One region of the Streptosporangium sp. NBC_01755 genome, then DNA from elsewhere that is predicted to be linked to it. Evidence: predicted binding sites of a transcription regulator. Region 1 holds the regulator's gene; the other holds the start of a gene.

Region 1 (5,090 bases):
GGGTTTTTGCATTGGGCCAGGCGGGTCAGACCATCCACGCAGACATACCCCGAGGGAAAATCGACGTGAGCGAGCGAGCCGACATGCAGAGCGACGAGCAGCACTATGACCCGCAGGCCCTGCAGGTCAAGTGGCAGCGCCGGTGGGAGGAACTGGACCCCTTCCGGGCCGGTGACGACCCCGCCGACCCGCGTGAGCGGCGCTACATGCTCGACATGTTCCCCTACCCCTCGGGTGACCTGCACATGGGACACGCAGAGGTGTTCGCCATCGGCGACGTCGTCTCCCGCTATTGGCTGCAGCGCGGCTACAACGTGTTGCACCCCATCGGCTGGGACTCCTTCGGCCTGCCCGCGGAGAACGCCGCGATCAAGCGTGACGCCCACCCCGCCGAGTGGACCTACGCCAACATCGAGACCCAGGCCAACTCCTTCAAGCGCTACGCGATCTCCTTCGACTGGTCCAGCCGCCTGCACACCAGCGACGCCGAGTACTACAAGTGGACTCAGTGGCTGTTCATCCGCTTCTTCGAGCGCGGCCTGGCCTACCGCAAGGGCGGACTGGTCAACTGGTGCCCCAACGACCAGACGGTGCTGGCCAACGAGCAGGTCAAGGACGGCAGGTGTGAGCGCTGCGGTGCCGAGGTCATCCGCCGCGAGCTGACCCAGTGGTACTTCAAGATCACTGACTACGCGGACCGGCTGCTGAACGACATGGCCCAGTTGGAAGGGGGCTGGCCCGAGCGCGTGCTGACCATGCAGCGCAACTGGATCGGCCGCTCCGAGGGTGCCGACGTCAATTTCGTCATCGAGGGCCGTGACGAGCCGGTCACCGTTTACACCACCCGCCCCGACACCCTGTACGGCGCGACCTTCTTCGTGGTCGCCCCGGACGCGCCGCTGGCCGAGGAGATCGTCGCGGAGGACCGGCGCGAGGCATTCGAGGCGTACCGGGCCGAGGTGTCGAAGCTGTCCGACATCGACCGGCTGTCCACCGAGAAGGAGAAGACCGGCGTCTTCCTGGGCCGGTACGCGATCAACCCGGTCAACGGTGAGCGCATGCCGGTCTGGGCGGCCGACTACGTGCTGTCCGACTACGGTCATGGCGCGATCATGGCTGTGCCCGCGCACGACCAGCGCGACCTGGACTTCGCCCGCGCCTTCGACCTGCCGGTACGGGTCGTCGTACACACCGGCCTGGCCGACCCCGGTGAGACCGGCATCGCCACCGCCGGGAACGGTGCGATGGTCAACTCCGGCCCGCTGGACGGTCTGACCAAGACCGACGCGATCCGGAAGATCATCGAGGTGCTGAGCGAGCGGGGCACCGGCCGCTTCACCGTCAACTTCCGGCTGCGCGACTGGCTGCTGTCCCGCCAGCGCTTCTGGGGTTGCCCGATCCCGATCATCCACTGCGCCGACTGCGGCGAGGTCCCCGTCCCCGACGAGCAGCTGCCCGTCACCCTGCCCGACCTGCGCGGCGAGGCCCTGGCGCCCAAGGGCGTCTCCCCGCTGGCCTCGGCGGAAGAGTGGGTCAACGTCTCCTGCCCCAAGTGCGGCGGCCCGGCCAGGCGCGACACCGACACGATGGACACCTTCGTCGACTCCTCGTGGTACTTCCTGCGCTACGTCAATCCCTCCTACGAGGACGGCCCGTTCGACGTCGAGGGTGTCCGCAGGTGGGGCCCGATCGACCAGTACGTCGGGGGCGTCGAGCACGCCGTGCTGCACCTGCTGTACTCCAGGTTCTTCACCAAGGTCCTGTACGACATGGGCATGGTCGACTTCGTCGAGCCCTTCACCCGCCTGCTGAACCAGGGGCAGGTCATCAACCAGGGCAAGGCGATGTCCAAGTCGCTGGGCAACGGCGTCGACCTGGGCGAGCAGATCGACGCCTACGGGGTCGACGCGGTCAGGCTGACCGTCGTCTTCGCCGGCCCGCCCGAGGATGACATCGACTGGGCCGACGTCTCGCCGGCCGCGTCCCAGAAGTTCCTGGCCCGGGCGTTCCGCGTCATGGCCGAGGCGGGTGCGGCCTCCGCCCCCGGTGTCGACTTCGCAGGCGGAGACCTGGATCTGCGCAAGGTCGTGCACCGCACGGTCGACGAGGTCACCAGGCTGGTCGACTCCCACCGCTTCAACGTCGCGGTGGCCCGGATGATGGAGCTGACGAGCGCGACCCGCAAGGCCATCGACTCCGGGCCCGGCGCCGCCGACCCCGCGGTCAGGGAGTCCGCCGAGACGCTGGCGGTCATGCTCTCCCTGGTCGCGCCGTACGCGGCGGAGGAGGGCTGGGAGCGGCTGGGGCACAGCGGCTCGGTCGCGGTCGCGGGCTGGCCGGTGGCGGATCCGGCGCTGCTCGTCCAGGACTCCGTCACCTGCGTCGTTCAGGTCGCGGGCAAGGTGCGCGACCGGCTGGAGGTCTCTCCGGAGATCTCCGAGGGAGATCTGGAGGCGCTGGCGCTGGCATCGGAGAAGGTCCGGTCCTTCCTGCCCGGCGGCACGCCGCGCAAGGTCATCGTCCGAGCGCCCAAGCTGGTCAACATCGTCCCGTAGACGTTCGAGAGGGGACGTTCGAGAGGGGCGCCCGTCCGGTGTGCGCCCCCCGAGCTTTCATGGGCGGGCCGACCTCTGGCCCGCCCGGCTCGGGCTCTGCCGTCCGGTCGTCGCACCGCCACCCGAAAATCGTCGCACCGCCACCCGAAAACACGCCGGGCGACCGGCACCCCGATATCGGGGTGCCGGTCGCCCGGCGTTTCGCGCGTCCCTTGGAGTGTTGACGTGCAGGTCGAAGGTGCGTGCTTCAGAGCTTGCGGAGGACCGCCACGACCTTGCCGAGCACGGTGGCCTCGTCACCCGGAATCGGGTCGTAGTTGGAGTTGTGCGGGACCAGCCAGACGTGGCCGTCCCTGCGCTTGAAGGTCTTGACCGTGGCCTCGCCGTCGATCATCGCCGCGACCACGTCACCGTTGTCGGCCACCGGCTGCTGGCGTACGACCACCCAGTCGCCGTTGGCGATGGCGGCCTCGATCATCGAGTCTCCGGTCACCTGGAGGAGGAAGAGCGTGCCCTCGCCGACGAGTTGCTTGGGCAGGGCGAAGACATCCTCGATGCTCTCCTCGGCGAGGATCGGGCCGCCGGCGGCGATCCGGCCGACGAGTGGCACGTAGGCGGCGGTCGGGCGGCTGACCGGGGTCTCGTCCTCACCGGAGTCGGGATCCACCCACAGCACGGGCTCGCCGGGAAGGCGCACCTCCAGGGCACGGGGGCGGTGCGGGTCACGCCGCAGATAGCCCTTGCGCTGCAACGCCGTCAGCTGGTGCGACACGCTGGAGGTGCTGGTGAGCTGAACGGCCTCACCGATCTCCCGCATGGACGGCGGATAACCGCGCTGCTGCACGGAGTCGCGGATCACCTCAAGGATCTTCCGCTGCCTGGGGGTGAGGCCAAGGGAGTCACGCCTTCGCACCGCCAGGTCGCTGGCGGCCGAACCGTTCTCGTTGTGCTGGCTCATACGAACTCCTCGCCTCCCGGTCTGTATCTGATGTGTCGCACACAGCGACCATATAATGGCCGAAGATCATACTCAAACAATTGTTCGAATGTCCTCGATATCGGCCACGCCGTGGTGTACAACATCGTACGGGAGTTCGATCGACATCGTGTTCGATTCACCGATCTTTCTTCGACATGTGTTCGGCCAGGTCGAGGGGATGGGGGCCACCGTGAAACCGACCGCGACGACACCACGATCCATGGCTGTGCCGAGACCCCGGACGGCGCGGCGATCATCGGGGGCACCGGGGGCACCGGGAGTACCGCGCCTACGCCTTGTGCCGCCACCGAGACCGGAGCCGGAGCCCACGCCGGAGCCTGCGCTGGATCCCGGCAGAGGGGCCGGGGGCGGGCGGGGCGCGGAAGGCGGAAGGGGGCCGGGGCGGCTCGGGCGGGAGCAGGCGGTCGGGCGGCCGCGCGATCCGAAGGCGAGGTCGGGGGCCGGGTGCGAAGCGGGGCCGCGACTCGGGCGTGGAGCGAGAGGTGGGCCCGGGCGAGAGCGGGGAGCCGGGCGAGAGCGGGGAGCCGGGCGTGGGGCAGGGCCGAAGCGGGCGCCGGGATCGGGGGCGGCTCGTGCGGGGGGTGTACGCCGCCCGGGGGTCACCCGCTCCCGGACCGTCGGGCGGCCGCTCCGGCTCACCCGGCGTGGGAGGATCGTGGCGGTGGTGGTGCTCGCGCTGTTCACCCTGGGGGTGCTCTGGATCGGCGGGCGCATCGACACGGCCCTGGCGGGCGAGCGGACAGGTCCTGAGGGCCTGCCCCGGATCACGGTGCACGCGGGCGACACGCTGTGGGAGATCGCGGACGCGCTGACGCAGGAGGGTGACGCCGGTCGGACGGTCCGCCGCATCGTGGACCTCAACGGGCTGGCCGGATCCGCGGTGCGGCCCGGAACCCGGCTCTATCTCCCCGAGGGTCTCATTCGCTGAGAAGGGGGGCGGTCGGTGGGGCGCGTGGGAGTGATGGGCGGGGCCTGGGGAAGGTGTGGGTGGGCCATGCGAAGAGGGTTCGCCGGGGCTCCTGCCTGACAGATCGGCCGGGACGCGTGTGAGGGAGGGGGTGTGCGGGGTGGAGGGCATTGCCCGATGGGCGACACGCCGAGACGTGACGGCTGATCAGCGACTTCGCGTGGCGGGGTCCTTTCAACTTGCGTTCATGGTCGCGCACTTCTACCGTTAGACCACAACATCTAGTGGCTGCACCGCAACACTTCACCACAGATTGTGTTTCCATTACCGCATCTCGACTATTCGAGGGGCGTGCGCGAGCGTCTCGACACGCACGTCGTGGGGCAGGTGAGGTGGGTGAGCCGCTCCCGCAGGTCAAGGAGGCGACGCGCGTGCACTGTCCGTTCTGTCGTCATCCGGACACGCGAGTCATCGACAGCAGGGCCACCGAGGACGGTGGTGCCATCCGCCGCAGGCGCACGTGCCCGGAGTGCGGGCGCAGATTCACCACGCAGGAGACGGTCCTGCTCATGGTGGGCAAGCGCAGTGGCGTGACGGAGCCGTTCTTCAGGGACAAGGTGATCGCCGG
Region 2 (5,090 bases), 2.6 Mb from region 1:
CCTGACGCGCAAGTCCTACATCATGTCCAAGAAGATCAGCTAAGAGCGACAAGACGGCGTGTAGGGGGCATCCTGCCCAGCGCCTACGATGGAGACGTAGTGGCCGTCCGTCACGGGCGGCCCGTGATCCGCAGCCGTCGTGAGGTAGAGACCGTGTCCAGCAGCACGCCCGAAGTCAGCGATACCACCGTCACCGGAACCGCCCGGGTCAAGCGCGGCATGGCAGAGATGCTCAAGGGCGGCGTCATCATGGACGTCGTCAACGCCGAGCAGGCCAAGATCGCCGAAGACGCCGGTGCCGTCGCCGTCATGGCCCTCGAACGTGTGCCCGCCGACATCCGCGCCCAGGGCGGCGTTTCCCGGATGAGCGACCCCGACATGATCGACGGCATCATCGCCGCCGTCTCGATTCCGGTCATGGCCAAGGCCCGCATCGGCCACTTCGTCGAGGCCCGCGTGCTCCAGTCGCTCGGCGTCGACTACATCGACGAGTCCGAGGTGCTCACCCCGGCCGACTACGCCAACCACATCGACAAGTGGCAGTTCACGGTGCCCTTCGTCTGTGGCGCGACCAACCTGGGAGAGGCGCTGCGCCGCATCACCGAGGGGGCGGCGATGATCCGTTCCAAGGGTGAGGCGGGCACCGGCGACGTCTCCAACGCCACCACCCACATGCGCAAGATCAGGGGCGAGCTCAAGCGCCTGACCTCGCTGCCCGCCGACGAGCTCTACGTCGCGGCCAAGGAGCTCCAGGCGCCGTACGAGCTGGTCGCCGAGGTCGCCAAGACCGGCAAGCTGCCGGTCGTGCTGTTCACCGCCGGTGGCATCGCCACCCCGGCCGACGCCGCGATGATGATGCAGCTCGGCGCCGAGGGCGTGTTCGTCGGCTCGGGCATCTTCAAGTCCGGAAACCCGGCCGAGCGCGCCGCCGCGATCGTCAAGGCCACCACCTTCCACGACGACCCCGATGTCATCGCGAAGGTCTCCCGCGGTCTGGGCGAGGCCATGGTCGGCATCAACGTCGACGACATCCCGGCCCCGCACCGGCTGGCCGAGCGCGGCTGGTAGCGGAACTCGGGAACTCAGGGGAACCCAGGGGAACCCGGGGAAATCGGTGGAGAGGCGGCATCCTTCAAGGAGGCCGCCTCTCCGGCGGTAGAAGGGCCGTCCAGGAAAACCCTGGGCTGGTTATGAACCAGTTTGGGGTGATCCGAGAGGTGGCCATACGCTGAAAGGGACATTTCTTTTCCAGGGGAAGGACCATCGGTGACCATCGTCCCGACGATCGGCGTGTTCGCGCTCCAAGGCGATGTGCGCGAGCACGTGCGCTCCCTGGAGGCGGTGGGCGCCAGAGCGGTCGCCGTACGGCGCCCCCGCGAACTGGAGGCGGTCGACGGCCTCGTCATCCCGGGCGGCGAGTCCACCACGATGTGGAAGCTCGCCGAGACCTTCGAACTGCTCGAACCGCTCCGGATGCGGATCAAGGCCGGTATGCCCGCCTACGGCTCCTGCGCCGGGATGATCATGCTGGCGGACCGGATCGAGGGCGGCGTCGAGGGCCAGCAGACGATCGGCGGCATAGACATGGTCGTCCGGCGCAACGCCTTCGGCCGCCAGGTCGACTCCTTCGAGGCCGATATCGACTTCGCCGGCCGCGGCGGCATGCGGGCGGTCTTCATCCGCGCCCCCTGGGTGGAATCCGTGGGTTCGGGGGTCGAAGTGCTGGCGTTGGCCGAACCTGGAGATAGGATCGTCGCGGTCCGTCAAGGACCGCTGCTCGCCACATCCTTTCATCCGGAAATTACCGGGGATGTTGGTGTGCATTCATATTTCGCTGAGATGGTGAGGGAGCTCTAGGGGATGTCCGGCCACTCCAAATGGGCGACGACGAAGCACAAGAAGGCGGCGCTTGATTCCAAGCGCGGCAAGCTGTTCGCCAAGCTCATCAAGAACATCGAGGTCGCGGCGCGGACGGGCGGCCCCGATCCGGACGGCAACCCGACGCTGTACGACGCCATCACCAAGGCGCGCAAGAGCTCGGTTCCGATCGACAACATCGAGCGTGCCCGCAAGCGCGGAGGCGGCCTGGAGGCCGGCGGCGCCGACTGGCAGACCATCATGTACGAGGGCTACGCCCCCGGCGGCGTCGCGGTGCTGATCGAGTGCCTCACCGACAACCGCAACCGCGCGGCCTCCGAGGTCCGGGTCGCGCTGACCCGCAACGGCGGCTCGCTGGCCGACCCGGGCTCGGTGTCCTACATGTTCAACCGCAAGGGCGTCGTGCTCGTCCCCAAGGGGGAGCTGGGTGAGGACGACGTGCTGACCGCGGTCCTCGACGCGGGGGCCGAAGAGGTCAACGACCTGGGCGACCAGTTCGAGGTCGTCTCCGAGGCCACCGACCTCGTCCCGGTCCGCAAGGCCCTGCAGGAGGCCGGGATCGACTACGACTCGGCCGAGTCCGGCTTCATGCCGACGATGAACGTCCCGCTCGACGAGGACGGCGCCCGTAAGGTCTTCCGGCTGATCGACGCCCTCGAGGACAGCGACGACGTGCAGAACGTCTGGGCCAACTTCGACGTCTCCGACGAGGTCATGGAGAAGCTCGACGCGTGATCTCGTACCTCGGCGTCCCCGTCGAGGAGCTCCGAGCGGTGGCCGCCTTCACCGTGCCCCGGGTACCCGACCGCTTCTGACACTTTCCGCGGGCCCCGCGAGGGCCGTGCGCGATGTGCTCTCAGGCGGTAGAGTCTGGCACCGAACAGGTGTTCGGCGAGCGGAGGCGTGTCGGTGCGGTTGCCCGAACTGCGGGTCATAGGGGTCGATCCCGGGCTTACCCGATGCGGGCTCGGTGCCGTCGAGGGGAGACCCGGCGCACCACTGAGCCTGGTCAAGGTCGGAGTGGTCCGCACCCCCGCCGACGACGAGATCGGCGCCCGGCTGGTGGCGATCGAGACCGGCATCGAGCAGTGGCTCGACGAGCTCGCACCCGACGCGGTGGCCGTGGAGCGGGTCTTTGCCCAGCACAACCTCAGAACCGTGATGGGCACCGCGCAGGCCTCCGCCGTGGCGATCCTGTGCGCTTCCCGCAGGGGGCTGCCGGTCGCCCTGCACACGCCGTCCGAGGTCAAGGCGGCGATCACCGGCAGCGGCACGGCGGACAAGCGGCAGGTCGGCATGATGGTGACCCGGCTGCTGCGGCTGGACGCCATGCCCAAGCCCGCCGACGCCGCCGACGCGCTCGCCCTCGCGATCTGCCACGTGTGGCGGGGCGGAGCCCAGAGCAGGCTGGCCGAGGCCGCCGCGAAGGCCATGAGCGGCCCCGGCACGACCGCCGCGGCCTACTTTCGCGGCCGGGGCAGGGCCGGATATCCGAGAGGAACCACGAAGTGATCGCCTCGGTGCGAGGACAGGTGACCGCGGTCGCCCCCGACGGGGCGGTCGTCGAGGTGGGCGGGGTGGGAGTGCTCGTGCACTGCACGCCGGGCACGCTGGCGACGCTCAGAACGGGCGAGGAGGCCAGGCTGGCCACCTCGCTGGTGGTCCGTGAGGAGTCGCTGACGCTGTTCGGCTTCGCCACCGACGACGAACGCGGGATCTTCGAGATGCTGCAGACGGCCAACGGGGTCGGCCCCAAGGTCGCCCTGGCGATGCTGGCCGTGCACACCCCCAACGCGCTCAGGATGGCCGTGGCCACCGCCGACGTCAAGGCGCTGACAAGGGTCCCCGGGGTGGGCCCGAAGGGCGCCCAGCGGATCATCGTCGATCTCAAGGACAGGCTCGGCACGCCGGAGGAGGCGGTCGGCGCCGTGCTCAACGGACGCGTCGCCGCGCCCGCCTGGCGAGACCAGGTCCACTCCGGCCTGGTCGGTCTGGGGTACTCGGTGCGGGACGCGGACGAGGCGGTCGCCGCCGTCGCGCCCCGGGCCGACGCGGAACTGGCCGAGGGCCGCACCCCGCAGGTGTCGGCGCTGCTCAAGGCGGCACTCAGCGCGCTGAGCACGCGATGAGAGGCTCGGCCGGGAGAGCACGGCAGCCGGGAGAGCGCGGGCGCCTCCGCCGTGCGGTGAGCAGAGATGGGGCGGCGTGAGTTCCGAACGGGATCTGGTGTCGCCGGACGCCGAGGGCGACGAGAGGAACATCGAGGCGGCGCTGCGGCCCAAGCGGCTGGAGGAGTTCATCGGCCAGGCGCGGGTGCGCGAGCAGTTGTCCCTGGTGCTGCAGAGCGCGCTGCGGCGTAACCGGCCGCCGGACCACGTGCTGATGAGCGGCGGTCCCGGGCTGGGCAAGACGACCCTCTCCATGATCATCGCGACCGAGCTGTCCGTGCCGCTCCGGATCACCTCGGGGCCCGCGCTTGAGCGGGCCGGTGACCTCGCGGCGATCCTGTCGACCCTCTCCGAGGGCGAGGTCCTGTTCATCGACGAGATCCACCGCATGGCCAGGCCCGCCGAGGAGATGCTCTACCTCGCGATGGAGGACTTCCGCGTCGACATCGTGGTGGGCAAGGGGCCGGGGGCGACCGCGATCCCGCTGGAGATCGCCCCGTTCACCCTGGTCGGGGCCACCACCAGGGCGGGCATGCTCCCCGCGCCGCTGCGCGACCGCTTCGGCTTCGTCGCGCACATGGACTTCTACGGGGTCGCCGAGCTGGAGGAGGTGCTGCACCGCTCCGCGCGTCTGCTGGGCGTGACGCTGCCGGGCGACGCCGCCACCGAGATCGCCGGCCGCTCGCGGGGCACGCCCCGCATCGCCAACCGCCTGCTGCGCCGCGTCCGCGACTTCGCCGAGGTGCGCGCGGAGGGCGTCGTCACCAGGGACGTCGCCGCCGCCGCGCTCAACCTCTACGAGGTCGACGCCGAGGGGCTCGACAGGCTCGACCGGGCGGTGCTCGGAGCGCTGCTGCGCAAGTTCGGCGGCGGCCCGGTGGGGCTGTCGACGCTGGCGGTCGCGGTGGGGGAGGAGCCGGAGACGGTCGAGGTGGTCGCCGAGCCCTTCCTGGTGCGGCAGGGACTGCTGGCCCGCACCCCCCGCGGCCGGGTCGCGACCGCCGCGGCCTGGACCCATCTTGGGCTTGTGCCCCCGCCGGACGC

What was found. Region 1 encodes LexA, which represses DNA repair genes until DNA is damaged. Its sites were predicted from a motif close to TCGAACANNTGTTCGA; they were not measured.
Region 2: ruvC (crossover junction endodeoxyribonuclease RuvC) is a predicted target of LexA. The motif match lies at 2,755-2,770, and genes of this name have one in related genera.

Annotation. Positions count from the first base shown of each region.
Region 1 covers NZ_CP109131.1:1,186,199-1,191,288, reverse strand. The annotation lists gene leuS (leucine--tRNA ligase) at 84-2,555, shown strand; gene lexA (transcriptional repressor LexA) at 2,803-3,513, opposite strand; gene OG884_RS05015 (LysM peptidoglycan-binding domain-containing protein) at 4,211-4,483, shown strand; gene nrdR (transcriptional regulator NrdR) at 4,894-5,090, shown strand, end outside.
Region 2 covers NZ_CP109131.1:6,738,445-6,743,534, forward strand. The annotation lists gene OG884_RS31140 (DUF3048 domain-containing protein) at 1-5, shown strand, start outside; gene pdxS (pyridoxal 5'-phosphate synthase lyase subunit PdxS) at 154-1,068, shown strand; gene pdxT (pyridoxal 5'-phosphate synthase glutaminase subunit PdxT) at 1,267-1,857, shown strand; gene OG884_RS31155 (YebC/PmpR family DNA-binding transcriptional regulator) at 1,861-2,613, shown strand; gene ruvC (crossover junction endodeoxyribonuclease RuvC) at 2,803-3,390, shown strand; gene ruvA (Holliday junction branch migration protein RuvA) at 3,387-4,007, shown strand; gene ruvB (Holliday junction branch migration DNA helicase RuvB) at 4,084-5,090, shown strand, end outside.